Regions from separate parts of the Streptomonospora sediminis genome, predicted to be linked through region 1. Evidence: riboswitches for the same ligand, from Rfam matches in the RefSeq annotation. Region 1 holds a riboswitch; each other region holds the start of a gene.

Region 1 (9,327 bases):
AGCGGCCTCCGGCGCGGTGGCCGCATCCGGATCCAGCAGGTGCGCCGGCGAGCCGACCTCGACTCTGGTGCCGGCGACCTCCGCCGAGACGCCGCGCCCGGGTGCCGAGGAGAAGCCGGCCGCGGGCGCGATCGCCAGGCCGCGGTCGCGGGCCGCCCCGGTGACGGCGGTGGCCAATGGGTGCGAGCTGGGGTACTCGGCTGCGGCGGCGAGTCCGAGTAGCGCGTCCTCGTCCAGGTCGGAGCCAGGCAGCGGGGCGACCTCGACCACGTGCGGCGCGCCCTCGGTCAGGGTGCCGGTCTTGTCCAGGGCGACCCGGTCGGTCGAGGCGAGCCGCTCCAGCGCCCGGGCGGACTTGACCAGCACCCCGTGGCGGCCGGCGTTGGCGATCGCCGCGAGCATCGGCGGCATGGTGGCCAGCACCAGCGCGCAGGGGGAGGCGACGATCATGAAGGTCATGGCCCGCAGCAGGGTGGGTTCCAGCGCGGCACCCCACAGCAGCGGAATCACGAACAGGGCGACCGTGGCGGCGACCATGCCGATCGAGTAGCGCTGCTCGACCTTTTCGATGAACAGCTGCGTGCCCGCTTTGGTGCGGGTGGCTTCCTCGACCATGGCCACGATGCGCGCGATCACCGAGTCGGCCGGGTCCCGCTCGACGGCCACGCGCAGGGCGCCGGTGCCGTTGACGGTGCCCGCGAAGACCTCGTCGCCGACCTGTTTGGCCCTTGGCAGCGGTTCGCCGGTGATGGAGGCCTGGTCGACCTCGCTCGCACCGTCGACCACGCGGCCGTCGGCGCCCACGCGTTCGCCCGGCCGGATCAGCAGCAGTTCGCCCGGGCGCAGGTCGGCGGCAGGGACGGTTTCCTCGGTGCCGCCGGGGCCCAGGCGGACCGCCTGTTGCGGGGCGAGGTCGAGCAGCCCGCGCACCGATTCGGCGGTGCGGGCGGTGGCCAGGGCCTCCAGTGCGCCGGAGGTGGCGAAGATGACGATGAGCAGTGCGCCGTCGAGTGCCTGCCCGATCGCCGCCGCGCCCAGGGCGGCGGCGACCATGAGCAGGTCGACGTCCAGCCGCTTGTCGCGCAGCGCCCGCAGTCCTTCGAGCGCGGGTTCCCAGCCGCCTGCGGCGTAGGTCAGCGCGTACAGCGGCCCCCACGTCCAGGTGGGCGCGCCGAGCAGGTGCAGCGGCAGCGCGGCCAGGAACAGTGCCAGGGCGATGGCGGCCCAGCGCACCTCGGGCAGCGCGAGTGTGCGGGCCAGGCGCCCGGGCGCTTGCCCGGCGCCGGGCGCCGGGCGGGTGAGCACTGCAGGCACGGGGAGTCCTTCCACGCGGTGTCGATCGGGAACGGGTGCCGAGGAACCCGGACCCCACCTTACAGGAACGCATGAACATTAATTCAAGTGTTCATTTGTACTCCAGTAGGGTGGGGGCATGGGTCATCGAGTCACCACCGCGCAGACCGCGCAGGACGTCCCCCGCACCCGGCTGGACGCGGCCGACGCCGAGCAGGTGGCCACTACCCTGCAAGCACTGGCCACTCCCTCTCGCCTGCTGATTCTCGCCCGCCTGCGCGAGGGCCCGCTGCCGGCCACCGCGCTGGCCGCCGAAGTGGGCCTGGAGCAGTCGGCGTGCTCGCACCAGCTCCGCCTGCTGCGCAACCTGGGCCTGGTGGTGGGCACCCGCCAGGGCCGTTCGGTGGTCTACGATCTGCACGACGACCACGTCGCCGCACTGCTGGACCACGCGCTCTACCACGTCGAGCACCTGCGCGCGGGCGCGGCGGGCGACGAGGGCGCCGAGCCCGCTGAGGCCGCCGACGCCGCGGGCGCGGCCGATACCGGAGCCGGTACCCGAGCCGGTAGCGGGCCCGGTGCCGCGGCCGATGCAGAGGCGGGCGCCGCCCTGCGGTAGCCGGCGCCGACCCTGCGGAAATGCCCGGATCAAGTCCCGGATCACGGCATTTCCGCATGATCGTTTCCGCATACGGCCTCGGAAACGGGCATAAGGGACCATGCGGGCACCCACCCGGGCGACCGCCGCCCTCCGGCGCCGTTTCTCACTCCGGACCAACCCGTCACCCGTCACCCGGCCGGCGACAAGGCCGCCCAGCGGACCCGGTGCCGCGGCCGCAGCCGAGGCGGGCACCGCCCTGTACGACCGTTCGACGCTCATGCGCGCGGCCCTTCCCCCGCTGGGAAAGGGCCGCATCTCCGCGTAGCCGTGGCACCCGGCACCGGGCATCGGTGGGGCGCACCGCGTTACCGCGCCGCGTGCGTCCCCGTATCGGCGAGGGCCGCGATCATGCCCGCGGCCATGGCGGCGCTGGAAGCGGGGTTCTGGCCGGTGAACAGGTTGCCGTCGCGCACGTTGTACTCCTCGAAGGCCGGGCCGCCGGAGTGGTCCGCGCCCAGCTCGCGCAGCCGGGAGGCGAGCAGCCACGGGGCGCCCTCAGCGGTGCCGAACATCTGCTCCTCCTCGTCGGTGAACGCGGTCATCCGGCGTCCGGCAAAGAGCCAGTCGCCCGCCGCGTCCACGGCGCTGAGCAGGCCGGCGGGACCGTGGCACACGGCTCCGATGAGCTTGCCGGCCGCATCCGCCCCGCTCAGCAGCCGGGCGAGGTCGGCGTCGCGGTAGAGGTCGACGACCGGGCCGTGGCCGCCGGGCAGGACCACCGCGGCGTAGGCGCCGAGACCGACCTCGGCGAGCCGCAGCAGCGGCCCGTGCTCGCGCAGGGCCTTCTCGGCGTGCGCCACGTGGCGTGCGCAGTCGGCTCCCGCGACCTCCGGGTCGGCGCTGTGCTGGTCGAGCGGTTGCAGGACCCCGCCCGGCGAAGCGAAGTCGACCGTGTAGCCGGCCTCGGTGAACAGTGCGTGCGGGGCGGCCACCTCCTCGGCCCAGTAGCCGGTCGGGTATGCCGAACCGTCGGTGCGCTCCCAGACATCGGCTGCGGACATGACGATCAGGATCTTGTTGCCCATGGGGCTGTTCCTCTCTGCGGGTGGCGGGTACCGGCCGGGGCCGGGCGGCGGGGCGGCCGGCCGCCGGTCTCTTGGGGGCGGCCGAACAGCCGGCCCGTATTCAGCGTGGTTCACCGCCTCCCGCCGCACAGGGCGCATACCGTGCCCTGTGCTGCCGCGGACGGGCGGACCTAGGACTCGGCGGTCCAGGCGGGAACCCCCGGTATCGGCGACACTGGGAAGCGTGGGTAAGAGCAACCGCGAACTGGCCGACTTCTTGAAACGGGCCCGCAGCCAGGGCGATCCGGCGCGCTCCGGCCTGCCCGCGGACAGCCGCGTCCGCCGGGTGCCGGGCCTGCGCCGCGAAGAGGTCGCCCTGCTGGCGGGGGTCTCGACCGACTACTACGCGCGCCTCGAACAGGGCCGCCCCATCACCCCCTCGCCTGCCGTGGTCGAGGCGCTGGGCGGCGCACTCGGCCTCGACGCGGCCGGGCGCGCGCACCTGCAGGACCTCATCGGCGTGCAGGCGGCACCGGTACGGCACCGGCCCCGCGGCGTCCAGCGGGTCCGGCCCGGCATCTACCAGCTCCTCGACGCGCTCGACGGCGAGCCCGTCCTCGTCCTGGGCCGCCGCACCGACATCCTGGCCGCCAACCGGATGGCGCGGGCGCTGTTCGCCGACTTCGAGCGGATGCCCCACCGCGACCGCAACTACGCACGCTGGATGCTCCTCGACGACGGCGCCCGCTCCCTGTTCGCCGACTGGGCCGACCAAGCGCGCGCCGCCGTCGAGAGCCTGCGGCTCGACGCCGGCCGCGACCCCCACGACCAGGCCACGGCCGATCTCATCGCCGACCTGCGCGAGCACAGTCCCGAGTTCGGCCGGTGGTGGGAGCAGCACCGCGTGCACCAGCGCACGCACGGCTCCAAGCGGCTCCGCCACCCGCTGGTCGGCGAACTGACCGTCGAATACGAAACCCTCTACCTGCCCGGAGACCCCGACACCGCCTTGTTCGTCTACACCGCCGAGGCGGGGTCGCCCTCGGAACGGGCACTGGATCTCCTCGCGAGCTGGACCCGCACCGGAACGGCCCCCGACCCCGACCCCGGCCTCCGGCCCGGCTCCGACCGCGCCGGCGGCGGCTAGCCGCACCGCCCGGGCGAGACCCAAGTCACATCCGCTCCTGTCACATTCGGCCGAGCCGCGTTGTCAAAGGCATGAAAGCAACGGCAAGGCAACGCCAAGGAGCGCACCATGACTGCTCGTTTGAACATCTACGACAACGCGGTCGCAATGAAGGCCCTGCAGCACTTCGTCTCGGCGAGCAAGGTGGTCGCCGGATCGTCGCTGCCGACCGCGACGCAGCACCTGCTGCTGCTGCGCGCCAGCCAGATCAACGGCTGCGGATTCTGCACCGACATGCACTCCAAGGACGCCGCCCACGACGGCGAGACCGCCACCCGCATCAACATGGTCGCCGCCTGGCGCGAGGCCACGCTGTTCACCGACGCCGAGCGCGCCGCGCTGGAACTCGCCGAGCAGGGCACCCGCATTGCCGACGCGGCCGGCGGTGTCACCGACGAGGCGTGGGCCGATGCGGCGCAGCACTACGACGAGGAGCAGTTGGGCGCCCTGGTGGCCCTGATCGCGATCATCAACGCCTTCAACCGCGCCAACGTCATGATCCAGCAGCCCGCCGGCGATTACCAGCCCGGCCAGTTGGGCTAACGGCAAGTACGGCAGCACACCAGTGCGTCGGTACCGCAGGACGGGCGGTACCGCAGCGCTCGCCCCGGGCACCCTCGACGGTGCCCGGGGCGTTGTGCTGCCCGCCCCGCAACGGAGCCGCTCATCGCTCCGGGTAACGGGCACCATCAGCCGCTTTCGGGGCGGTATGTCAGAATTGCGGCTGACCACCACGACGGCGGACCGAGGAAGACCGGTGCAAAACCGGCGCGGTGCCGCCACTGTGAGCGGCGAGCCCGTCCGACCCCGCCACTGTCCCTGAGGGGATGGGAAGGCCCGGACCACAGCGCAGACCCGCGAGCCAGGAGACTCACGCCGTCGTGCCTCACGATCCGGGGCGGATTACCCCAGGGAGGACAGGCTTTCGCCATGCACGGACACCGCGAACCGACACCGACACGCGTCGCCCCGATCCCGGGGGGACCCCGCCCGTGCCTGTGACCCCAACGCGCCGCGCGGCGCTGGGTATGGGCGCCCTCGGCGCCGGCGCCGTGCTGCTCGGCGGCTGCGCCGGCGAGCCGGCCGGCCGGCGGCCCAAACGCGGCGGCACCGTACGCGCCCTGTTCGCCGGCGGCGGCAGCAACGAGTCGATGGACCCGCACGTGCAGCCGCTGTTCATCGACCAGGCCCGGCACAAGGCCCTGTACGAGAAACTCACCCAGTTCAACGCCGACATGTCGGCGCGCGGGCAGCTCGCCGAAGACTGGACCGTCGGCGAGGACGGCGCCCGCTGGCGGTTCCGGCTGCGCAAGGCCCGGTTCCACGACGGCCGCAAGGTCACCGCCGACGACGTCCTCGCCAGCTTCGCGCGTATCAAGGCGCCCGCCGACACGCCCCGCAACGGCCGCACCCTGCTCGGCCCGGTCGATACCGCCAGCTCCCGGGCCATCGGCGAGCGCACCGTCGAACTGCGGCTGAACGCCCCCACCTACGAGCTGCCCGCGCTGGTGGCCGGCACCGGCATGCACATCGTCCCGGCCGACTTCGACGACCGCGACCCGGCAACGGCGGCCGTGGGATCGGGACCGTTCACCCTCGCCTCCTTCGAGGCCGGCCGCTCGATGGCCGCCGAACGCTTCGGTGACCACTGGGACGACGGCGGCGCGCTCATCGACCGGCTGGAGTTCCTCTCGGCCGAAGCGGAGGCGCGCGGCAACGCCCTGCTCGGCGGCCAGGGCGAGTACATCCACGACATGTCGGCGACCTTTGCCCGCGCCAACGAGGACAACCCCGCCATCAGCGTCGTGCGCACCCCCAACAGCGGCATGGCCGCCCTGGCGATGAAGACCGACCAGCCCCCGTTCGACGACCCGCGCGTGCGCAAAGCGTTCCGGCTGCTGGCCGACCGCAAGCGGCTGGTCGAAGTGGTGTTCTCCGGCGCCGGGCGCGTCGGCAACGACGTGTTCGGCAGCGGCTACGAGTACTTCGCCGCGGACCTGCCCCAGCGCGGACGCGACCTCGACCGGGCGCGCAGCCTGCTGAAGGCGGCCAACGCCCAGGACCTCGCGGTGGCGTTGGACACCTCCGAAGCCGCACCCGGCTTTGTCGACGCCGCCACCCTGTTCGCCGAACAGGCCGCCGAAGCCGGCCCCGCCGTCGACGTGCGCGTGGGCAACCAGGACACCTTCTTCAGCGACATCCTGGACAAGGGCGTGTTCGCCTCGTACCGTTCCGGCGCGATGCCCATCCCCAACCACCTCGCGCTGCGCATGGTCTCCGACGCGCCGCAGAACGTCACGCGGTGGCGCAGCGACGGCTTTGACGAGAGGTTCGCCCGCGCGCAGGCCACCGGCGACGAGCAGGAGCGCACCCGCCGTTACCAGGAGCTGCAGCAGGAGCTGTACGACGACGGCGGCCTGATCGTGTGGGGCTACAACGACTGGGTCAACGCCACCTCCGCGGCGCTGCACGGCGTCGAGCAGGACGCGCCGCCCAACACCGCTGACTGGGCGAGGTTCGACCGGGTCTGGCTGGAGTGACCGCGGCCGTCCTGCGCCGCCTCGCCATCGCGGCGGCGCAGCTGTTCGCACTGTCGGTGCTGGTGTTCGCCGCCACCGAACTGCTGCCGGGCGACGCCGCCGAGGCGGTGCTGGGCGACGACTACACCCCGCAGCAGGCGGCGGAGATCCGCACCCGGCTGGGGCTGGACGACCCGCCGCTGGAGCGGTTCGCGCAGTGGTGGCACGGCCTGCTCACCGGCGACCTGGGCACCTCGCTGGTGTCGGGCCGGCCGGTGGCCGCGCTGGTGGCCGAGGCCCTGCCGCCCACCGCGATCCTGGCCGCGGTCACGCTGGTGGTGCTGGTGCCGCTGGCCGCCGCCATCGGGCTGGCGACCGGAGCCCGCGAAGGCGGCATGCTGGACCGGGCGGTCTCCGGCGCCACCCTCACCCTGTACTCCATCCCCGACTTCGCGCTGGCGATGCTGCTGGTGCTGGGGCTGTCCCTGCACGCGGGCCTACTCCCGGCCACCGCGGTCGGCGCCGGCGGCTGGGGACTGCTGACCGACCCGCTGCTGCTGGTGCCGCCGGTCGCGGTGCTGCTGTGCCGGGTGGTGGCGCTGCTCAGCCGCCAGGTGCGCGCGGGTACCGTCGAGGCGCTGAACAGCGGATACGCCGCCCATGCCCGGCGCCTCGGTGTCGGCCGCCGCCGGCTGCTGCTGCGCCACGCCGCCCCCAACGCGCTCGCCCCCGCATCCGAGGAGCTGGCGCGGGTCGGCGACGGGCTGCTGTCGGGGGTGCTGGTCGTCGAAGTGGTGTTCGCCGTGCCCGGTATCGCCGGCGGGGTGATCGACGCGGTGGCAATGCGCGACGTGCCCGTGGTGCAGGGCCATGTGCTGGTGCTCGGCGCCGCCACCATCGCCGTCAACCAGGTGGCCGAGCTGGTCGCGCTGCGGCTCGCGCCCCGGAGCGAGCAGGTGCGCCGGTGAGGTCGCTGCGCACGGTATGGCCGGTACTGCCGCTCGTCCTAGTGCTGGTGCCCGCCGCCGCTGCGCTGGCGGGACCGGTGGTCGCGCCGCTGCTGGCGGCCGAGCCGGGACCGCCGTTCGCCCCGGCCGACGGCGCCCACCCGCTGGGCACCGACCGGTTGGGCCGCGACGTGCTCACCCGGTTGCTGCTGGGCGGCCGATCCGTGCTCGCGGTGTCGTTCGGCGCCGTTGCCGCGGCCTACGTCCTGGGCGGCGGGATCGGTATCGCCGCAGCCGCCACCCCCAGCCGCGCAGTCGACACGGCATTGCTGCGGCTGCTCGACGTGGTGATGGGTGTGCCGTCACTGTTGCTGGTCAGCGTCGTTGCGGTGTGGTGGTCGTCGCAGACCGCCGTGATCGCCGCGGTCGTCGCGGTCACCAACGCCCCCGCTGTCGCGCGGCTGGTCAGAGCCGCGGCGCTGGACGCGGTGAGCGAGCCGGTGGTGCAGGCGATGCGGTTGCAGGGCGAAGGCCGCGCCCGGATCTACCTGGGCTATGTGGGCCGGCGCATCCTGCGGCCGGTCGCCGCCGACACGGGCACCCGCATCACCGCGGCGATCGCGCTGGTGGCCTCGGCCAACTTCCTGGGCCTCGGGCCCGGCCCCGCGGCCGCGGACTGGGCGGTGGCGGTGGCGCACAACCGGTCCGGCCTGACGCTGCAACCGTTGGCCGCGCTGGCGCCGGCGGCGATGCTGGTCTCGCTCAGTGTGGGACTGAACCTGCTGTGGGACGCGGCGACCCGTCCCCGGCGCCGAAGGGAGCGCAACGCGTGACACAGGTGGCGGCCCGCAACGGCCCCGGACCCGCAGAACCCGAACCGGTGGCCGACGTGCGCGGGCTGAGCGTGCGCGTGGCCGGGCAGCGGCTCGTTGAAGGCGTCTCGTTCACCGCCGTACCCGGCGCGGTGACCGCACTGGTGGGCCCCTCGGGCAGCGGCAAGACGACCACGGCGCTGTCGCTGCTGGGGGAGTGGCCGCCCGGCGCGCAGGTCACCGGCAGCATCCGGGTCGCCGGGGTCGACATTGCCGCCGCCGGCGAGCCGGACCTGGCGGGGCTGCGCGGCGGCACCGTCGCCTACCTGCCGCAGGACGCGGCCGCCGCGCTCAACCCGGCCCGGCGCATCGGTTCGGTGCTGCGGGAACTGGCCGCCATCCACCACCCGCCGGCCGCCCGCGGGCGCGAACGCACCGCCGCGCTGCGGGCGCGCAGCGCCGAAGCGCTGCGCCGGGCCGCACTGCCGGAAGGGCGCGATACCCGGCGCCGCTTCCCGCACCGGTTCTCCGGCGGGCAGCGGCAGCGCGCCGCGCTCGCCGCCGCCTTGGTCTGCGGCCCGCGCCTGCTCGTGCTGGACGAGCCCACCACCGGGCTCGACGCGGCGACCAAGCTCGACGTCATCGCCATGCTGCGCGGCCTCGCCGACTCGGGCCTGGCCGTGCTGCTGCTCAGCCACGACCGGCCCGCGGTGGACGCCCTCGCCGACACCGTTGTGCGGCTCGGTTGCGGCGCTGATGGCCGTGACGGCACTGGCGGCGCTGACGGCGAGGAACGCGCGGCGGGGCCCGCCCGCCGGTTCCGGCCGGCGCAGCACCCGCCCGCGGCAGCCCCGGCCGAACGGCTCGCGCCGAAACCGCCCGGCCCGCCGCTGCTGGCGCTGCGC
Region 2 (9,327 bases), on a different contig from region 1:
TCATGTACGTGATCTACCGCCAGCAGATCTGGGATATCCGCCGGGGCGACGAGGGCTGGCGCGACATGTCCGACCGCGGCAGCATCACCGAGAACCACTTCGACCACGTGCACATCTCGATGTTCTAGTCCGCCCCGATGGGCGGTGACCATGCGGAAATGCCGGGATCCAGCGCTGGATCCCGGCATTTCCGCGTGCTCGTGCGTCCTCGTCCGCGGCGGCGGTCGGCTCTACGGCTGCGCCGGCGCGCCCTCGGGCTGCGCCGCCTCCGGGTTTTCCAGCAGCATTTCGAGGTCGTCGAGGCAGTAGCGCCAGCCGGACTCCTGCGCGCCCTCGTCCCAGAGCCGCTCGGAAAACGTGTGCGTGAAGAACAGCGTGCAGCCGCCGGGTTCGGCCTCAAGGCGGAAGTGCAGTCCGTGGGTCTCCGCCGTTTCGTCGTCGAACTGGTCGAAGGCGAAGACCTGCGGGGAGTCCAGCTCGGTGATCCGGGTGTCCGGCGCGCCGCCCTCCTCGGCGTCGAAGACGATCTGCCCGCCGACACGCAGGTCGATGGTGTCGACCTCGAACGGGTACCAGAAGCCCAGCCCCGCCGGTTCGGTCAGGGCGCGCCAGACCACCTCGCGCGGGTGCGCGAACCGCCGTTGGAAACGCAGCGCCAAGTAGCCCTCGCCCGCAGGCTGCGGCACGTCTTCGGTCATGCTCGGTCCTTCTGTGTCGCGTGTGTGGCGTTGCGGCGGTGGCCCGGTCCCGCCGTACGCGGTTGCGCAGGCGCGCGTCCGCGGGCCCACTCAGCCTCCGGTCAGCAACGGCCCGTATAGCACCGAGAGGCAGCCGCCGAGCAGCGTCAGCACTGAGACGATCGCCAGCACGAACACGGTCCAGGCCCCAACGCCGTACCCGCGCCGCGGGCCGGTGGGTGGCGGGGAGTCCGAAGAGGGCATCGGCGGGCCTTTTCTGCCCTGGCGCCGCAGCGGGCGCGGGGCGGTAGGACGGCGGACGAAGACAGGCAGCGGGCGCTTCCTACCGTAGTCGGCTGCACGCGGCCGCGAACGGACCCGCTAAAACGGGCGATTTCGATCGCGCAACGATCGCGGCACCGGACCCGCCGACGGTTCCGCGCGCCCCGGCGGCACGGCCCTGCTGCCAGCGCGGACATCCGCGCAGTACGGAGCACGGAAGAGTACGTTCCGACGACGATACGGTGACGATCCGCGGCTCCGCAGCCACCGCGGCCCCGTACCCGGTCAGAATCGGACGTTAGGATGCCAATCCCCGGCTCCTGCCCCCGATCCCCCGGCCCGCCGCAGCGCGGAGCCGGGCGGCGGCGGTGCGCCCGGGGCGGCGATCGACCCGCGCCAACGGTGCGGGCTCCATCGACGGGTTCCGGACACGTTCCGGAACCGGATGCGGAGCCTGGCACGCCGGCCGCAAGCGGCGGCCGCGGCAAGGCCGCACGGTGGTGGAACCAGGAACGCGCCCAAGCGCGTCGTAGGAAGCATTCAGTACGTAGCCGGCGCGAGGGGAGTCATGAGCGACAACGGGCCCTACACACAGCCTCCGCAGTACCCGGAGGGGGGAGAGGGCGGCCCCGGCGGGCAGCAGCCGCCCTACGGCGGCGGCCACGGCCAACCCGGCCCCGACCAGGCGGGGCCCCATCCGGGCCAGCCCTACGGGGGCGGCCCTTACCAGGGTCCGCAACAGCCCTACCCCCAGCAGCAGGGCGGTCCCTACGGTGATCCCACCGGAGGCCAGCCCGGTTACGGTCCTCCGCCTCCCGGATACGGTCCGCAGCAGCCGCAGGGCGGCCCCCAGTTCCAGCCGCCGCCCGAGCAGCAGATGTACGCGGGCGGGCAGCCGCCCTACGGCCCCGGGCCGGGCGGCCCGATGGACCCGGGCGGCGGCTACCCGCCGCCCAAGAAGAGCAACGCCGGGCTGTTCGTCGTCATCGGCGGCGGGCTGGTCATCGTGGTGCTGGTGATCGCCGTGCTGGTGGTGCTGGTGCGCCAGCCCGACGAAGAGCCGCCCGTACCCGGGCCGGCGAGCCCCTCGCAGCCCCAGCCCTCCGCTGACGACACTCCCAGCGGGGGTCCGGCGGAGCCGGCCGACAGCGGCGCGCCCTACGCGCTGCCCGAGGACCCGTGCAGCGCCTTCTCGTCGGACACGCTCTCCGAGCACGGCATCCAGGACGGCAGCAAGAACCTGACCGATGCCTCCTCGGCCTGCAACTGGTACGTCGAAGGCGAGGGCGACACCTACGGCGGTTTCTCGGTCACCTACCAGACCCCCTACTCCGGGTCAGACTCCGTTGAGGCCGCCAAGGAGGAGTTCCAGAACAACGTCGACTACGCCACCGACGAGAGCAACAGCTACAGCGAGCTCACGGTCCACAACGAGGAGGAGGCCGACCTCGGCGACGAGGCCGTGCTGGTCTTCTCCACCGAGGTGGTGCTGACCACGCAGGACTCCGTGGCCACGATGCTCATCCGCAAGGGCAACATGAACGTCGAGGTGCGCTACACCCTCTCCCCCGGCCTCAATGCCGGCGAGGACACCCCGGCCCCGCTGAAGTTCTCCGACGTCGAGTCGATGATGCACGACTTGGGCGAGGAGTCGCTGAGCCCGATCGGCGGCTAGTAGGCGGCCGGTCGCAGTGGTGGACCGGCATTGGATCGGCGAAAGGGGGTGCGGCCCGCGGGCCGCACCCCCTTTCGCGTCCCGCTCATGTCCCGCGCCGGTTGCGAGCCGCGTGCCGCGCTTCGGCAAGCCGGCGGGCCTGCCGGACCTGCCCGCGGTTGCGCGGTCGGCGGAGGTCCGGGCCGGGGACGGCGCCCCGGCCCGGCGGGCTCAGCGGCCCGGCTCGGCGCGGACCCGCCGCACGGCCTCGACCATGTTGCGCAGTGCCGGCTCCACCTCGGCGTAACCGCGGGTCTTCAACCCGCAGTCGGGGTTGACCCACAGCTGCTCCGGCGAGAGCACGCGCAGCGCCTTGCGCAGCGCCGCCTCGATCTCCTCGACCGAAGGCACCCGGGGCGAGTGGATGTCGTAGACGCCCGGCCCGATCCCGCGCCGGAAGCCCGAAGCGGCGAGGTCGTCGACCAGCTCCATGTGCGACCGTGCGGCCTCCACACTGGTCACATCGGCGTCCAGGGCCTCGATCGCGCCGACGATCCGGCCGAACTCCGAGTAGCACATGTGCGTGTGGATGCGGGTGCTCGCCGCGACGCCCGAAGTCGCCAGTCGGAAGGAGCCCACGGCCCAGTCCAGGTAGGCCGAGCGCAGCTCCTCGCGCAGCGGCAGCAGCTCGCGCAGCGCAGCCTCGTCGACCTGGATGTGCCGGATGCCCTCGCGCTCCAGATCGGCGATCTCGTCCCGCAGCGCCAGCGCAACCTGGCGGGCGGTCTCGCCCAACGGCTGGTCGTCGCGGACGAACGACCACGCCAGCATGGTCACCGGACCGGTGAGCATGCCCTTTACGGGCTTGTCGGTACGCGACTGGGCGTAGGTGATCCACTCCACCGTCATCGGCGCAGGGCGCGACACATCGCCGTAGAGGATCGGCGGGCGCACGCACCGCGACCCGTAGGACTGCACCCAGCCGTTGGCGGTGGTGGTGTAGCCGTCGAGCCGCTCGGCGAAGTACTGCACCATGTCGTTGCGCTCGGGCTCGCCGTGCACCAGCACGTCCAGGCCGATGTCCTCCTGGAGCGCGATGACCCGGTCGACCTCGGCGCGCATCAGCCGCTGGTATTCGGCATCGGTGATGCGCCCGGCCCGGTGCTCGGCGCGGGTGCGCCGCACCTCGGCCGTCTGCGGGAAGGAGCCGATGGTGGTCGTGGCCAGGTCGGGCTCCTTGCCTGCCGCGGTGCGCCGGCCGTCGCCCACGCGCCTAATCTGCGCACCCAGCGCCTCCAGGCGGGCGCGCACCCGGGGATTGGCAAAAGACGCGGGCGAGCCGGCCCGTGCCGCCGCCCGCAGCTGGGGGCCGACGGGGTCGCCGCGCAGCGCCCTGCCGAGCAGCACGACCTCGTCGGCCTTCTGGCGGGCGAACGCCAGGCGCTCGCGCAGCAGCGGGTCCATGCCGGGTTCGGCGTCCAGGTCGATGGGCACGTGCAGCAGCGAGCACGACGTGCTCACCACCACTTCGCCCGCCAGACCCAGCAGGGATCCCAGTGTCGACAGTTTGGCGGGGATGTCGGCGCGCCAAACGTTGCGCCCGTCGACGATGCCCGCCACCAGGGTCTTGTCGCCCAGGCCCGAGACCCGGGCCAGTTCGCCGACCCCCTCGGGGCCGCTGACCAGGTCCAGCCCGATCTGCTCGGCACCGCTGTTCTTGAGCACCTCCAGGGCCTCTGTGCCGATCGCACCGAAGTAGGTTGAGACCAGCAGGTCGGGCCGGGCTGCAAGGCCGCCCAGATAGGTGTAGGCGCGCTCCAGCGCGCCCGTCCGCGCGCGGCCCTCGTCGGCGGCCAGGACCGGCTCGTCGAGCTGTACGGAGCCGGCCCCGGCCGCCGAGAGCCGTGCGAGCAGCTCGGCGTAGCACTCCAGCAGGTCGTCGAGCAGGTCCAGCGGCCGCCAGCCCTCGGGCGCGTCCGCGGCGGGCTTGGCCAGCAGCAGGAACGTCAGCGGACCGACCAGGACCGGGCGGGTGTCGATGCCCAGCGCCTTGGCCTGGGTGTACTCCGACAGCGGCTTGCCGCCGGCCAGGCGGGGCCGGTCAGCGGGCGACAGCTCCGGGACCAGGTAGTGGTAGTTGGTGTCGAACCACTTGGTCATCTCCAGCGGCTGCAGCTCGCCGGTGCCGCGTGCCATCGCGAAGTAGGCCGCGAGTTCGGACTCGCGGTCGTGCGCGCCCTCGACCAGCGCCCGGAAGCGCTCGGGCACCAGGCCGAACAGAGCCGCGGTGTCGAGGATGTGGTCGTAGTAGGAGAAGGTGTTGGAGGGCACGGTGCCGATACCGGCGCCGTGCAGCGACTCCCAGGTGCCGCGGCGCAGCCGCGCCGCAACCGCGTCGAGGTCGGCGGCGGTGCTGTCGCCGGCCCAGTAGGACTCGCAGGCCCGCTTCAGTTCGCGGTCGGGTCCGATGCGCGGATACCCGTGGACGGTCGTGTTCATCGGGCGGCACCGCCCTGGGCCGCGTTGTGGCCGTATCGCATGGCTTGTTCTCTCCCTCGTCGATAAGCCCGACGATCCGCGGCCGCGGGAGAGGTGCCCGAACGAGCAGGCCACCGCCCTGGCCCTCCCTCGAGGCGCACGGACCACCGCGGGCGCATCCGCGCTCGCGGGCGGTGGCAGGTATTCGGACTTGCGGGCACGGCGCGGCCCTGTCGGACCGCTCCTCCTACCGGCCGCGGCTTCCCAGGCTCGGCGCCCAGTGCCGTTGGCGGCTTTCGTTCCCACTTACCGCTGCGGGGCAGTCCCGGATTCGCACCGGGTTCCCTCTTGCGACACGCACAGCAGGCCGTGCGTGTACCAACCGCGGCTGCAACTATAGACGAGTCCGTCACGAGCGCCGGAGGGCGCCTCCTGCCCACGGAGCGCCCGGGTGCCCGCCAGAGCCGACGAGGCCCCGCCATGCCCCTGTGCGTCTTGTGCCACGCTGCGGACCCATTGGCGAACCTTGTGCGGTTGTTGCCAGCTTCATTACGCTCCGTGTTGCCTGCGCTTCCATTCCGCGTTCTACGCTCGACCGATGGACCGTGTCCGAATTGCAATATCATTCGCAGAACCTGCGCGGATTCCTAGGGCGACAGAGTCACCGGCACCCGTATTCAGACCATTGAAGGACGCTCATCCGTTGAAGCACCAGCCCGTCGGCCCGCACCCGTCGTCCCGTACCCCGGCCCTTGAGACCTCGCCCCGCCGTTCGGTGGCGCTGCGCGCCGCCTCCGCAGCGGCTGCGCTGGCACTGCTAACGCTCACTGCCTGCACGGGAGGCGGCACGGACCCTGCATCGTCCGGGGGGTCTCCCCAGCCGACACCCGCCACTGGCAAGGACGATGAGCTGACCGCCGTCGACGCCGACCGGATCTCCGGCCTGAAGGAGGAGACCTCGACCGAGGACATCGACGGCGGCGTCGACGTCGAGCTCGCCTACCCGCGGATCCCCAAGGCCGGCCCGTTCGCCGACCGGCTCGCCGAGGTCAGCGAGCAAGGGGCGCAGGACTTCGCCGAAGCCGCGGCGGGCGCGAAGTCCTACACCGTCGACTGGGAGGTCAGCGTGGCCGGCGGCAACGTGATGGCGGTCCGGCTCACCCAGCACGAGAAGGACGGCGACGGCGAGCGCACCGGCTACTCCACCTACTGGTACAACACAGAGTCCGGACACACCGCGTACTCCAGCGAGCTGCTCGCCGGCCAGCAGGAGCTGGAAAAGCTCGACTCGCTGGTCAAGAAGCAACTCAAGGACGGCGACGCCGACACCACCAAGCTGCACCCCATCGCCAAGCTCTACGACTCCATCGGGTTCAACCCCGACGGCGACCTGGTGGTGGAGTTCAACGAGGGCCAGATCGCACCCGCCAAGGCCGGCCGCATCCACGCGGTGGTGCCCAAGAAGGACGCCGATCCGCTGCTTTCCCCGTTCGGAAAGCGCGCGCAGTCGGCCGCCGTGGTGGTCACGCCCAAGTTCAGTATCGACAAGGCGGCCGCTCCCAAGGGCGGCCCGGCCGAGGGCAGCGTGCCGGGCATGTTCGCCACCGGCACCGACGGCGAGAAGGTCGACTGCCGCGCCGCCGACTCCAAGTGCATCGCGCTGACCTTCGACGACGGCCCCGGCCCGCGCACGCCGGAGCTGTTGGACGCCCTGGCCGAGCACGACGCCAAGGCGACATTCTTCGTCACGGGGACCCCGGTGCGCGAGTACCCCGAGACCGTGCGCCGCGAGTACGCCGAGGGGCACGAACTGGGCAACCACACCGTGCACCACCCCGACCTCACCTCGCTGAGCGACGACGGCACTCTGGAGGAGCTGACCACGGTCAACGGCCTGGTGCGCCGCGAGACCGGGCTGAGCATGGACGTGATGCGCCCGCCCTACGGAGCCACCAACAACGCCGTCGCCAAGGTCACCGAGGAGCTGGGGCAGGCGCAGATCCTGTGGAGCATCGACACCAACGACTGGCGCGACCACGATCCGGAGGTCGTGAGCGACCGGGCGGTGGAGCGTGCCAAGCCCGGATCCATCGTGCTGATGCACGACATCCACAGCAGCACCATCGACGCCGTACCCGACATCCTGGAGCGGCTGACCGAGAAGGGTTACACCATGGTCACGGTGTCGCAACTGCTCAGCGAGACCGAGCCCGGCGAGGAGTACATCGACGGCTACCCACCGGAGCCCTCGCCCTCGCCCTCGACCGAGAAGTCGGACTGACCACCGGCGCCACCTGGGCTTTTGCGATCGGCGGCGGTCACGTACAGTGCGACGCGGATCATCCGGGCGCGGGGTGTCCCAAGTGCGGGGCACCCCGCGCTCGCGCGTAGGGTGTGCGCCGTGGTGCAGGGACACACTTCGCCGGATACCCGGTTACCCGCGCAAGGGCCGCCCAACCGCCCTATTCGTGTCCTCAACCGGCCGCTTGCCAGGCGGCCCTGGGGGAACGCGATGGTAAAGGGCGGCCGTTCCCGACGATGAGAGCAGCCACAGCGTGCCCCGTGGATGTGAAGGGAATTTCGATGGCCGTTGCGTTGGCCCGCGACTATGCCTGGTTGCGGGAAACCCAGCCGGACCTCGCCGAAGCGTACTGCCTCTCCTACGTCCGAGGACTCAGCAAGGCCACCGCACTGGGCCGGCTCGGCGTCGCTGAACGCGACCTGCGTCTACTGCCCATCGCCGAGGCCGTCGAAGCCGCCCTGTGCACCGAGGGCCGCCCCCCGATGACCGTCCACGCGCTGTCGGTGGGCGGTTGGACCGTCATCGTCGAGCCCACGGGTTGCCGGGTCACCCGGCCCGAGTGCTACCGCACGCTTTCGGCCGAGACCGAACTCGTGTCGGTGCGGGTGCTGATGGACCACCGCTACGAGTTCCGCTGGGTAATCGACGGCGTACTGCAGACCTTCTTCGACGCCCGCGCTCCGCGGGTGCGCCGGGGTACCCGCCCCGACACGCTCGACACCCATATGAACGCCGTCGGACTCGGCGGTGCCGCCCCCGACACCGACCCCGGAGCCGCGGTGCTGGCGCTGGCCGACCGGGTCACCGGTGTGCGGATACGTTCCTCCCACCTGGCCGGCCCGCTGCTGGGCGCCGAACTGGACTACTCCGCGCTGCCGCTGGCTCCCCGGTAACCCCGCTGGCCCGGGACGCGGTCGTGCGCGCCGCGTTGCCCGCTGCCGGTCCATTGACCTGATGTGGTCAGTTGGCGGCTTGCTGTTCTGCGCGCCGACCGGGTGTTCTACGTTTCTGGGGAAGAATCCGGCGCACAGCCCGGACCCGGCGGCGGCGCAGCCTGTTCGGCGCCCTTGTCCGGGCGCGTGCCGGGCCGCCCGGACACGTGGAAGGACCCCGGCGCATGTCCCCCTCCCCCGTCTGCGCCGCACCGAACACCCCCGCCCCGCTCCCCCGCCGGTCCGGCACCGCCCGGCGCGCCAAGCTGCTGGTATGCGCGGCTGCGCTGGCCGCCGCGACCGGCTGCAACGCGCTGGCGCTGCCCGCTCCCCCGCCCACGCAGTTCACCTCGTTTGCCGCCGAGAACCTGCCCGGCCTCGGCGAGCGCAGCATCGGCGGCGACCTGAGCGGCGGCGGCCTCACCGTCCGCGCGACGGTGCCCGAGATCCCCAACGCCGGCCGGCTCACCGAGCGCCTCACCGAGATCCTGGAGCGCGAGGCGGCCGACTTCCGCAACGCCGTGGAAACCGCCGAACGGCTGGAGGCCGACTGGGAGCTGACCGCTGCGGGCAGCGGACTGGTCGGCGTGCGGCTCACCCGCACCGAGACCGACCACCGCGGCAGCCACGACTCCTACTCCACCTACTACTACGACACCCGCACCGGCCGCCTGGCGTACTCCACCGAGCTGCTGGCGGGCGACACCGAACTGCAGAAGCTGGACCGGATGGCCGCTGCGGCGCTGACGGCCCCCCGGAGCGAGCCGGCGGCCCTGCACCCCGGGTTCCGGCTCTACGACTCCATCGGGTTCAACGGCGACGGCGACCTGCTCGTGGAGTTCGACGCGGGCAAGGCGGCACCCATCGGCGCAGGCCGCACCACCGCCGTCATCGCCGCCGCCGACGCCCGGCCGCTCCTGTCCGATCTGGGCGAGCGCGCGCTGTCGGCCTCGCAGCGGCGACCGCGGGCGTTCTCCGTGGATTCCCCGCCCGACGGCGGCG
Region 3 (9,327 bases), on a different contig from region 1:
GGCCAACTGCGCGACCGTGTCGGCGCCGGCCAGCAGGTAGCCGGCGCGCAGCCCTGCCAGCCCCCAGGTCTTGGTGAGGCTGCGCACCACCACGAGCCCGGGCACACCCGCGCGGTGGGCCAGCGACTCGGCCTCGCCGGGTACGCAATCGGCAAAGGCCTCGTCGACCACCAGCACCCGGCCGGGCCGGGCCAGGCGCTCCAGCACGGCGGCGGGGTGCAGCACCGAGGTGGGGTTGGTGGGGTTTCCCACCATGACCAGATCGGCCCCGGCGGGGACGGCGGCCGGGTCCAGCACGAAGTCCGGGGCCTCCAGCACAACGCGCTCGACGGGGTGCCCGGCCGCACGCAGCGCCGCCTCCGGTTCGGTGAACTGGGGGTGGACCACGACCGCCCGGCGGGGGCGCAGGACCCGCGCCAGCAGCACGAACGCCTCGGCCGCCCCGGCGGTCAGCAGCACCTCGGCGGGGTCGCGGCCGTGGCGGCGGGCCACCGCCTCCCGGGCCGGTGCCGGATCGGGATAGGTCGCGATTCCGGCGAGGGACTCCGCGATCCGCTCGGCCAGCCAGGGCGGCGGGGCGCCGGCGCGCACGTTCACCGCGAAGTCGAGCAGGCCCGGCGCCGCCTCGGTGTCGCCGTGGTGGCGCAGGTCGGGACCTGTATCGACGGCGGCGGGGCGGCCGGGCGCCTCAGTGCCCATGGCCGTGCCCGTGCCCGTGGCCGTGGCCGTGGGCGGGGTCGTCGGGGTGGTGGTGGGGGGTCTGGGCGGCACCGACCTTGTCCTCGAAGCCCGGCAGCGCGATGCGGTAAACGCAGGTGTCGCAGTTCATCCGGATGTCGCCTGCGCGGGCCTCGTCGTAGCGTTCGGCGATGACGTCGGCCAGGCCGTCGCAGTCGCCGATCACCGGGGCGCAGCGGATGTCCAGGTCGGGGTGGCCGCCGGCGAACTCCGCGGTCTGGTCGACCACGCGGTCGGGCAGCACACCGGAGAACAGGAAGTAGGGCAGCACGACGATCCGCTTGGCGCCCAGGCGGCGGATGCGCTCCAACCCCTCGGGCACGCTGGGCCAGGCCAGCGAGATGAAGGCGGGCTCGACGAAGTCCACGCCGTACTGTGCTGCGTGGCCCTCCTGCAGCAGCCGCGCGACCTTGCACACCTCGGCGTTGGCGTCGGGGTCGGTGGAGCCGCGGCCGACCAGCAGCACGGCGGTGCCGCCGTCCCCGATGCCCGCGGCGCCGGCGCTGCCGGGTGTGCCGGCGGTCTCAGCGCTGTCGGAGCCGTCGGCGCCACCGGAGCCGAGTACTTCACCGAGGCGTTCGGCGAGCAGCCGCAGCACCGTGGGGTGCGGGCCGAGCGGGCGGCCGTAGGCGTAGCCGAGTCCCTCGTGGCGCTCCTGCTCGCGGGCCAGCGCGCCGGGGATGTCGCCCTTGGCGTGCCCGGCGGCCACCAGCATCAGCGGCAGCGCGACCATGCGGCGGTGGCCCTTTGCGTAGAGGTCGCTGACGGCGTCGGTGAGCGGGGGCGGGGATAGTTCGATGAAGCCCCCGGCGACCTCGCGGTCCGCGAGGCGGCGGCCGAGTCGGCCGACGAACGCCTCGAAGTCGGCGACGCCCTTGTCGTCGCGGGTTCCGTGTCCGACCAGCAACAGAGGGGGTTGCATCTGCGTCCTAACCAGTGAGTCGGGTGTTTCGGACCGGCCGTGGCGGCGCGGTCCGACTCTCGTTCGGGCGGGGGGCGGGCTTGGGGCGGGGGAAGCGGTGCGGCGGGGCACGCCGGCGCGCACGGGTCAATCGGCCGCGGGACCGTACAGCAGGGCGTTCAGCGCCGCCGCGGCAACGGCCGACCCGCCCTTTTCGGAGATGTTGCTCACCTGGGGCAGCCCGCTGGCGCGCAGTTCGGCCTTTGACTCGGCGGCACCCACAAACCCGACCGGCAGGCCGATGACCAGTGCGGGGTCGACGCGGCGGGCGATGATCTCAGTGAGTGCGGTGGGCGCGCAGCCCACCACCCATACGGCTCCGGGCCCCACTTCGGAGTGGGCCGTGCGCACGGCTGCGGCCGAGCGGGTGATCCCGGCGCTGCGGGCCAGCCGCTGGGCGCCGGGGTCGGAGATGTGGCACACGCAACTGCGGGCCGTGATGCCGGATGCGACCATCGCGACGTCGGTCACGATCGGCGCCCCGTCGGCGAGCCGCTGCGCGGCCTGCGCGACCGCGGTGTCGTCGATGACCAGGTCTGCGGCGTAGTCGAGGTCGGCGCTGGCGTGGATGACGCGCTCGGCCACGGCCCGGCTCAGCGCGGGCAGATGGCCCAGGTCGATGCGGGAACGCAGGATGGCGAACGACTCGACCTCGATGGGGTGCACCTGCCGGTCCACGCTCTTCCTCCGTTCGGTTCGCAGTGGCCGGCCCGCGCACGTTTCGCGGGTCGGCCCGGTCCGGCCCGACTGCCGGGCCGGGGTTACTCGGCTGCGATGGCGATGGCGTCGGCCGGGCACACCTCGACGCACTCCAGGCACCCGGTGCACCTGTCGCCCAGCACCACCAGGCTCCCGCCCTCGGGCCGCAGCGCGTGCTCCGGACAGGTCAGCAGACAGGCTCCGCAAGCCGTGCACGACGATGTCACAGCCACCGGCGCGCCGCTGTCGGCGGGGTCGGCCAACGGGTCTCCTTCCCTTGCTGCGCGGGCACCGCAGGGGCGGCGTCGGGCCAGCGTACACGGCCTCTCGGGCATGCTTCCCGCCCCGAGCGCCAATGTCCGGCATTGCGATTGCGAACCGCACGCCGTACGTTCGTAGGGCCGTGGTGCTCGGGAAATCCGGTTCGAAACCGGTGCGGCCCTCGCCACTGTGAGCGGGAAGTCCGATGCCCCGTCCGCCGCCGTTGGCGGCCGGTCGGCGCAGGCCACTGGCAGGCAGCAGCGACGCTGCCCGCTGGGAAGGCCGGCAAAGGGCGACGACCCGTTAGCCAGGAGACCGGCCACGGCGCGACGACCGTCCACGAGGTGTTGGAAGTTGGGTCCCCCGATATGCATATTGCCGAAGGTTTCCTGCCCTGGCAGCACGCCGCTGCCTGGACCGCCGTTGCGGCGCCGTTCGTTGCGCACGGTGTCCGATCGCTTACCCGGGCGGTGCGCGCCGATCCCGAGGCCAAGCTGCTGCTGGGCGCCGCCGGGGCGTTCTGCTTCGTGCTGTCGGCACTGAAGATCCCCTCGGTCACCGGCAGCTGCTCCCACCCCACCGGCGCCGGGCTGGGCGCGGTGCTGTTCCGCCCCCCGGTCATGGCCGCGCTGGGCACGGTCACTCTGCTGTTCCAGGCGCTGCTGCTGGCGCACGGCGGGCTGACCACACTCGGCGCCAACGTGTTCTCCATGGCGGTGGTTGGGCCGTGGGGGGCCTACGGGGTCTACAAGGCGGTGCGTTCGGCCACCGCCGCGGCCGGCGAGCACACGTCGCTCGGTCTTGCGGTGTTCTTCGCCGCAGCGCTGGGCAGCCTGGCCACCTACACGATGACCAGCTTCCAGCTTGCCCTGGCCTTTCCCGATCCCCAGTCCGGTTTCGCGGGCTCCTTCGCCGCCTTCGCCGGGATCTTCTCGCTGACCCAGATCCCGCTGGCCGCCATCGAAGGGCTGGTCACCGTGGTGATCGTGCGGTTGCTGACCCGGGTGAGCCCCGAGCAGCTGCGCCGGCTGGGCGTGCTGCGGGGATCCGCCGCGGCGGCCGCGCAGTCGCCGAACGGCCCGGACGGCCCCGATGCCGCCGCCTCCACCGAAGCGACCGAACCGAAGGCGGGTTGAGCCGTGCCCAAGACCGGAACCACCTGGCTGCTGATCGCCGCGGCCGCGCTGATCGCCGTACTGCCCCTGCTCATCGGGGCCGGCGCCCACCTGGACGAACCGTTCGGCGGCGCCGACGCGCAGGCCAAGACGGCCGTCACCGAGATCGATGCGGGTCATGAGCCGTGGTTCAGCCCGTTCTACGAGCCCCCCTCCACCGAGATCGAGTCGGGCATCTTCGCGTTGCAGGCGGCGATCGGTGCGGGCTTCATCGGCTACTACTTCGGGGTTGTGCGCACCCGCAACAAGTTCGCGAAGGCCGCCGCGGACGCCGGGCCCGGCCAGGGCTCTCCTGCGCCTGCACCCGGTGCAGCCGGCACGTCCGGCGCCACCGGCTCCGCGGAGACCGCGGACACCGCCGAATCCGCCGAGACCGTGCAGCCCCGTCCCGGCAGCGGCGCGGAGCGGTAGCGGGCGCACGTGCTCGCAATCGACGCCGCCGCCTACCGCAGTCCGTGGCGCCGGGTGCACCCGATCGTCAAGGGGGTGTTCTTCGGCGGGCTGCTGGCGTGCGCGCTGGCGCTGCCCACCTGGCCCGCCGCGCCGCTGGTCGCCGCGGTCGCCCTGGCCGCGGCGTTCGGCCCGGCGCGGGTATCGCCGCGCGCCTTCGTGCGCGCCGCATGGGGCCCGCTGCTGTTCATCCTCACCGGGTCGCTGGCGCTGCTGGTGACCGTCGGCGGGCCGCAGGGCGCCATCGCCCCGGCTCCCGGCGGGCCGGCGCGGGCCGCCGAGATCACCGGGCGGGCCGCGGCAGCGGTGTGCTGCCAACTGCTGTTCGCCTTCACCACGCCGCTCGCCGACCTGCTGCCGCGGCTGACCCGCACCGGGCTGCCCAGCGCACTGGTGGAGGTCGTCGCGCTGATCTACCGGATGCTGTTCGTCACGCTGGACAGCGCCCGGCGCATCCAGACCGCCCAAGCCGGGCGGCTGGGCTACACCGATCGGCGCGCCTGGATCCGCTCGGTGGGCTCGCTGGGCGCGGCCCTGTTCGTGCGCTCCTATGATCGTGCGCGGCGCATGCAGCGCGGCCTGGAGTGCCGCGGCTACACCGGCGAACTGACCGTCCTGGTCGAGGAGGTGCCGCTGCGGCCCGCGGCGGTCGCCGCCGCCGCGGTGGCGCCCGTGCTGGTCGCCGCGGCGACCCTCGCCTACATGCTGCTCGGAGCCGACCTGTGACAACCGTTCCCGGCGACACCGCCGCCCCGGCCGCACTGGCCGGGCGCGGCCTCGCGTTCGGCTACCCCGACGCCGCGCCCGTGTTCACCGGGCTGGACGTGCGCATCCCCGAAGGCGAGGTCGTGGGCGTGCTCGGCCCCAACGGGAGCGGCAAGACAACGCTGCTGCGCCTGCTGTCGGGCAGCCTCACCCCCGAATCGGGCGAGGTGTACGTCGGCGGCGAGCGGGTGCGCCGCGGCCGCCGGGCGCTGGCCGAGCTGCGGCGCCGCGTGCAGCTGGTGTTCCAGGACCCCGACGACCAGCTCTTCTCGGCCAGTGTCAGCCAGGACGTGTCCTTCGGTCCGCTCAACCTGGGGCTGGACCGGGCGGCCACCCGCGAACGGGTGGCCTGGGCGCTGGAGGCGCTGGGCATCACCGCCCTGGCCGACCAACCCACCCACTTGCTGTCCTACGGCCAGCGCAAGCGGGTGGTGCTGGCGGGCGCGCTGGCGATGCGGCCCTCGGTGCTGGTGCTGGACGAACCCACCGCCGGACTGGACCCCGAAGGGGTCGAGTCGCTGGTGGCGACGTTGGACGGCCTGCGCGCCGCAGGCACCACCCTGGTGGTCTCCACCCATGACGTGGACCTGGCCTACCGGTGGGCCGACACCGTGCTGCTGTTGGACGGTGGTGTGCTGGCCGCCGGGCCGGCCCGCGACATCCTCGGCGATCCGGCGCTGCTGTCGGCCGCCCGCCTGCGCCCGGCCTGGGCTCCGGCCGCCGGCCGCGCGCTGCGCGCGGCGGGGCTGCTGCCTGCCGGTTCCCCCGATCCCGCCACTCCCGAGGAGGCGGCGCGGCTGCTGGAGGCGGCCGGCGGGAGCTGAGCCGCCCGCCGGGGCCTGCGCCGCAGGGCGGCTGGTCTCAGGACCGCCAGGACCGCACCACGTGCAAGACCACTGCCACCACTGCGAGGATTCCCCACGGCAGCCCCTCGGGCGCGACCTCGGCGGCCCAGGCGGCCGCGGCGATACCCAGCGCACCCCAGCCGGCGGTCCGCGCCGCCCGCCGCTCGCGGGCGGTCGGCTCGCGCCGCCACCACCGCAGCTCCGGCCGCCGCCCCCGCGGCTCGCGGGCCGTCTCCGCGTTCTTCTCCTCCAAGCGGTCGGCGAGCGAGTCGGCGACCTCAGCGTCGAACCCCGGCCCAAGGTCGCGGCCGGTGGCGATCGCCGCGGCGATCTGCTCGCGCAACTCGGTTCCGGCCGTGTTCTCAGGGGGCATGGCGGGCATCGCGGCTCTCTCCCATTCGTCCGGTCCGGATTGCCGCGGACCCGCTACGGTCCGCGGTTCCGGGCGGCTCATCAGGCTAAAAGCCGCGGTACCCCGGCACAAGTCCGCCGGGCCGCTACTGCACGCCTGCCGGTGCGCCCCGCCACGTGTAGCCGCGCGGGGTGACGAAGCGGCCGGCGACGGTGCGGCTCGCCGAACTGCCCACCAGCACCACGGTGAACATGTCCACCTCGGCCGTTCCGCCGTCCAGCATCTCCTCCAGGGTGGTCACCACGGCGCGCTCGTCGTCGCGGGCGGCGTTGCGGACATGGCCGACCGGTGTCTGCGGCGGCCGGTGCTCGGCGAGGATGCGCAGCGCTTCGGGCAGCTGCCAGTCGCGGCGGCGGCTGCGCGGGTTGTACAGGCACACGGTGAAGTCGCCTTCGGCCGCCGCCCGCACCCGGCGTTCGATGGCCTCCCACGGGGTGTGCAGGTCCGACAGGGAAATGTAGGTGTGGTCGTGGCCCAGCGGCGCACCGAGCAGGTGCGCGGCTGCCACGGCCGCGGTGATACCCGGCACGCCGACCACGTCGATGTCGGAACCGGCGAAGTCCAGCGCCGGGCTCGCCATCGCATAGACCCCGGCGTCGCCGGAGCCGATCAGCGCCACCGCGGCGCCGGCGCGGGCTTCGGCGACGGCGGTGCGAGCGCGTTCCTCTTCGTGGCCGAGGCCGCTGGCGACGGTGCGGGTGCCCGGCCGCAGCAGGTCGCGCACCTGGTCCAGGTACTGGTCCAGGCCGACCACGACCGAGGCGCGCTGGAGTTCGGCGAGCGCGCGCGGCGCCGCCAGGTCGCGGGCTCCGGGGCCCAGCCCGACCAGGGCGAGCCGGCCGCGGGGCCGCAGCCGGGCCACGGCAACGGTGGCGTTGGCGGATTTCTGTTTGGCGGCGACGAGATCGGCGGTGCTGCCGGCTCCGGCCGCGGCGTGCAGGGCGGCGGCCTCGGCGACGCTGGGCGTGCCGATCTCGGCGCGGACCACGTCGCTGGGGTTGGGTACCTCCACCCCGGCCAGTTCGGCGGCGGGGAAGGTGCGGACCTGCCGGCCGCGAAGGCGGGCGGCCTGCAGGATGCCGTCCTCGTCGGCCTTGGCGTCGACGGTGGCCCAGCCGCGCACCGAGTCGGCGGACAACCCTGCTCCGGCCAGGGCCCGGTCGACCAGTTCGCCGACCTCCTCAGCGGAAACGCCGCGCGCCGAGCCGACACCGACCACCAGCGAAGGCGGCCGGTAGGTGACGGTCGGCACCCCGGCGGCGCCCGGCTCGGTGCGGTCGGTGCGGTCGGTGCGGTCGGTGACGCGCAGGACCGCCGCCGGCTCCTGCCCGGTGCGGTCGGCGGCGTTGGGCGGCAGCGGTGGCAGCGGCCACACCTGGTCGTGTTCCAGGCGCACCGGGCGTCCCGATAGCAGCGCGGCGCCGGCTCCGGCCAGCGGCGCGGTGTCGGGGACGGTGAATCCGAGGTCGGCGCCGTAAGAGTCGAGCGCGGCGGCAGCGGCGGAGTCGCTGGCGGTGGTGACCACGGGGGTGCAGCCCAGTACGGCGGCGACGTCGCCGGCCAGGGCGTTGCCGCCGTGGTGGCCGCCCAGGACCGCCACGGCGTGCTGCAGCGCCTCGTCGACGCAGACCACCGGCGGGTCGGTGTGTTTGTCGCCGAGCACCGGCGCCAGCGACCGCACGGCGGCGCCCACCGCCAGGAACGCGACGACGGCGCCGCAGTCGGCGAAGGCGCTGCGCAGGTCCTCGCCCGCCCGGTCGCCGGTGTAGGTGCGGACCCGGTCGGGCCAGGCTCCGGCCAGGTGCCGGGCCGCTTCGCGCCCGCGTTCGGTCGCCGCGACGACGCCGATGGCGCCGCCGCCGGTCCCGGCGGAGCTGCCGGTCGTCTCGGTCCTGTCGGTCATCTGCGCCTTTCCGATGGAGTGGATTCGGGGACGGTGCCCCACAGCAGGGTCACCGGGTTGGCCGCGGCCAGCCGCAGCGAACCGTTGGGCAACTCCGCCAGCCGCGAGGCCTGCAACTGGGTGCCGCCGACCGTGTAGCCGGCGGCGGTGAGCAGGTCGTGCAGGGGGCGGATGCGGTCGAGGGAGGCCAGCGCGGCGACGATGCGTTCGGGCCGCTGGGCGCACACCGCGGCGGCGACGGTGTCGTCTCCCCCGCCGATGAAGGCGGCGTCGGGGGCCAGCGCTGCGGCGGCCCCGCCGAGGTTGGCTTCGGCTTCGCCGGGCAGCACCTCGACCGCGACGCCGTGAGCGCGGGCGTTGGCGCGGATGCGCTCGCAGTCGGCGGTGTTGCGTTCAAAGGCCAGCGCGTGGGCGCCGAACCGGGCGCACTCCACGGCCACCGATCCGCTGCCGGCGCCCACGTCCCATACGACGGTGCCGGGGCGGGGTGCCAGGCGGGCCAGTGCCAGCGCCCGCACCTCGGGTTTGGTGATCAGCGAGGCGCGGTGCTCGAAGGCGTCCTCGCCCAGGGCCCAGCCTGCGGGCGCGCCCTGGTGGCCGGGCAGCCACGCCATCGCGGGTGCGACGGCGTGGTCGGGGTCGACGGCCAGCACCACGTTGGGTGCGGCCCAGCCGTCCGGGGGCGTGTCGTGGTGGCCGCCGACCCGGACCACCGCTTCGTCGGCTGATCCGAGCCGTTGGGCGACGTGGACTTCGCGTCCGGCGCGCAGCAGGCCGGGCAGGAACGCGTCGGGGCCGCCGGCGCCGGGGGCGGTGAGCACGGCCGCTTTGGGGTGGGCGAGCGCGGCGGCGAGCGCCCGGCGCACGCCGCGCCCGGAGTCGGCGCGGCCGTGCGCGGAGACCACGACGGCGTCGTCCCAGGGCAGGCCGATGCGGGCGAAGGCGGTGGCGACCGAGGAGACTGCGGGGACCACGGCCGGCTCGGCGCCGCGCGCCCGCAGGATGCGCAACACCCCGAAGAACCCGGGGTCGCCGGAGGCCAGCACGACGGCCGGGCCGCGGGCGGCCAGGACGGCGCCGGTGGCGGTGTGCAGGTCGCCGATCGGCACACGCTCGGC

Evidence for each region. A riboswitch is a leader RNA that binds a small molecule or an ion and turns the genes downstream of it on or off. The one in region 1 is predicted to bind cobalamin.
Region 2: another riboswitch for cobalamin. It lies ahead of metE (5-methyltetrahydropteroyltriglutamate--homocysteine S-methyltransferase); the one in region 1 lies ahead of ACYVD5_RS06605 (ABC transporter substrate-binding protein).
Region 3: another riboswitch for cobalamin. It lies ahead of ACYVD5_RS15945 (energy-coupling factor ABC transporter permease); the one in region 1 lies ahead of ACYVD5_RS06605 (ABC transporter substrate-binding protein).

What each region holds. Positions count from the first base shown of each region.
Region 1 covers NZ_BAAGYZ010000021.1:238,128-247,454, reverse strand. Annotated here, with positions in the region: gene ACYVD5_RS06630 (heavy metal translocating P-type ATPase) at 1-1,314, opposite strand, end outside; gene ACYVD5_RS06625 (ArsR/SmtB family transcription factor) at 1,433-1,912, shown strand; gene ACYVD5_RS06620 (type 1 glutamine amidotransferase domain-containing protein) at 2,260-2,979, opposite strand; gene ACYVD5_RS06615 (helix-turn-helix transcriptional regulator) at 3,203-4,105, shown strand; gene ACYVD5_RS06610 (carboxymuconolactone decarboxylase family protein) at 4,214-4,687, shown strand; cobalamin riboswitch at 4,848-5,037, shown strand; gene ACYVD5_RS06605 (ABC transporter substrate-binding protein) at 5,137-6,684, shown strand; gene ACYVD5_RS06600 (ABC transporter permease) at 6,681-7,631, shown strand; gene ACYVD5_RS06595 (ABC transporter permease subunit) at 7,628-8,443, shown strand; gene ACYVD5_RS06590 (ABC transporter ATP-binding protein) at 8,440-9,327, shown strand, end outside.
Region 2 covers NZ_BAAGYZ010000066.1:8,255-17,581, reverse strand. Annotated here, with positions in the region: gene ACYVD5_RS12830 (coiled-coil domain-containing protein) at 1-128, shown strand, start outside; gene ACYVD5_RS12825 (SRPBCC domain-containing protein) at 231-698, opposite strand; gene ACYVD5_RS12820 (hypothetical protein) at 789-941, opposite strand; gene ACYVD5_RS12815 (DUF3558 domain-containing protein) at 1,528-2,634, shown strand; gene metE (5-methyltetrahydropteroyltriglutamate--homocysteine S-methyltransferase) at 2,845-5,112, opposite strand; cobalamin riboswitch at 5,271-5,490, opposite strand; gene ACYVD5_RS12805 (polysaccharide deacetylase family protein) at 5,795-7,372, shown strand; gene ACYVD5_RS12800 (DUF6461 domain-containing protein) at 7,675-8,286, shown strand; gene ACYVD5_RS12795 (polysaccharide deacetylase family protein) at 8,511-9,327, shown strand, end outside.
Region 3 covers NZ_BAAGYZ010000077.1:92,659-101,985, forward strand. Annotated here, with positions in the region: gene cobC (Rv2231c family pyridoxal phosphate-dependent protein CobC) at 1-699, opposite strand, end outside; gene ACYVD5_RS15930 (sirohydrochlorin chelatase) at 689-1,660, opposite strand; gene ACYVD5_RS15935 (precorrin-8X methylmutase) at 1,787-2,377, opposite strand; gene ACYVD5_RS15940 (DUF362 domain-containing protein) at 2,461-2,661, opposite strand; cobalamin riboswitch at 2,786-2,997, shown strand; gene ACYVD5_RS15945 (energy-coupling factor ABC transporter permease) at 3,028-3,795, shown strand; gene ACYVD5_RS15950 (energy-coupling factor ABC transporter substrate-binding protein) at 3,799-4,245, shown strand; gene cbiQ (cobalt ECF transporter T component CbiQ) at 4,255-5,010, shown strand; gene ACYVD5_RS15960 (energy-coupling factor ABC transporter ATP-binding protein) at 5,007-5,873, shown strand; gene ACYVD5_RS15965 (hypothetical protein) at 5,911-6,276, opposite strand; gene cobJ (precorrin-3B C(17)-methyltransferase) at 6,392-8,209, opposite strand; gene cbiE (precorrin-6y C5,15-methyltransferase (decarboxylating) subunit CbiE) at 8,206-9,327, opposite strand, start outside.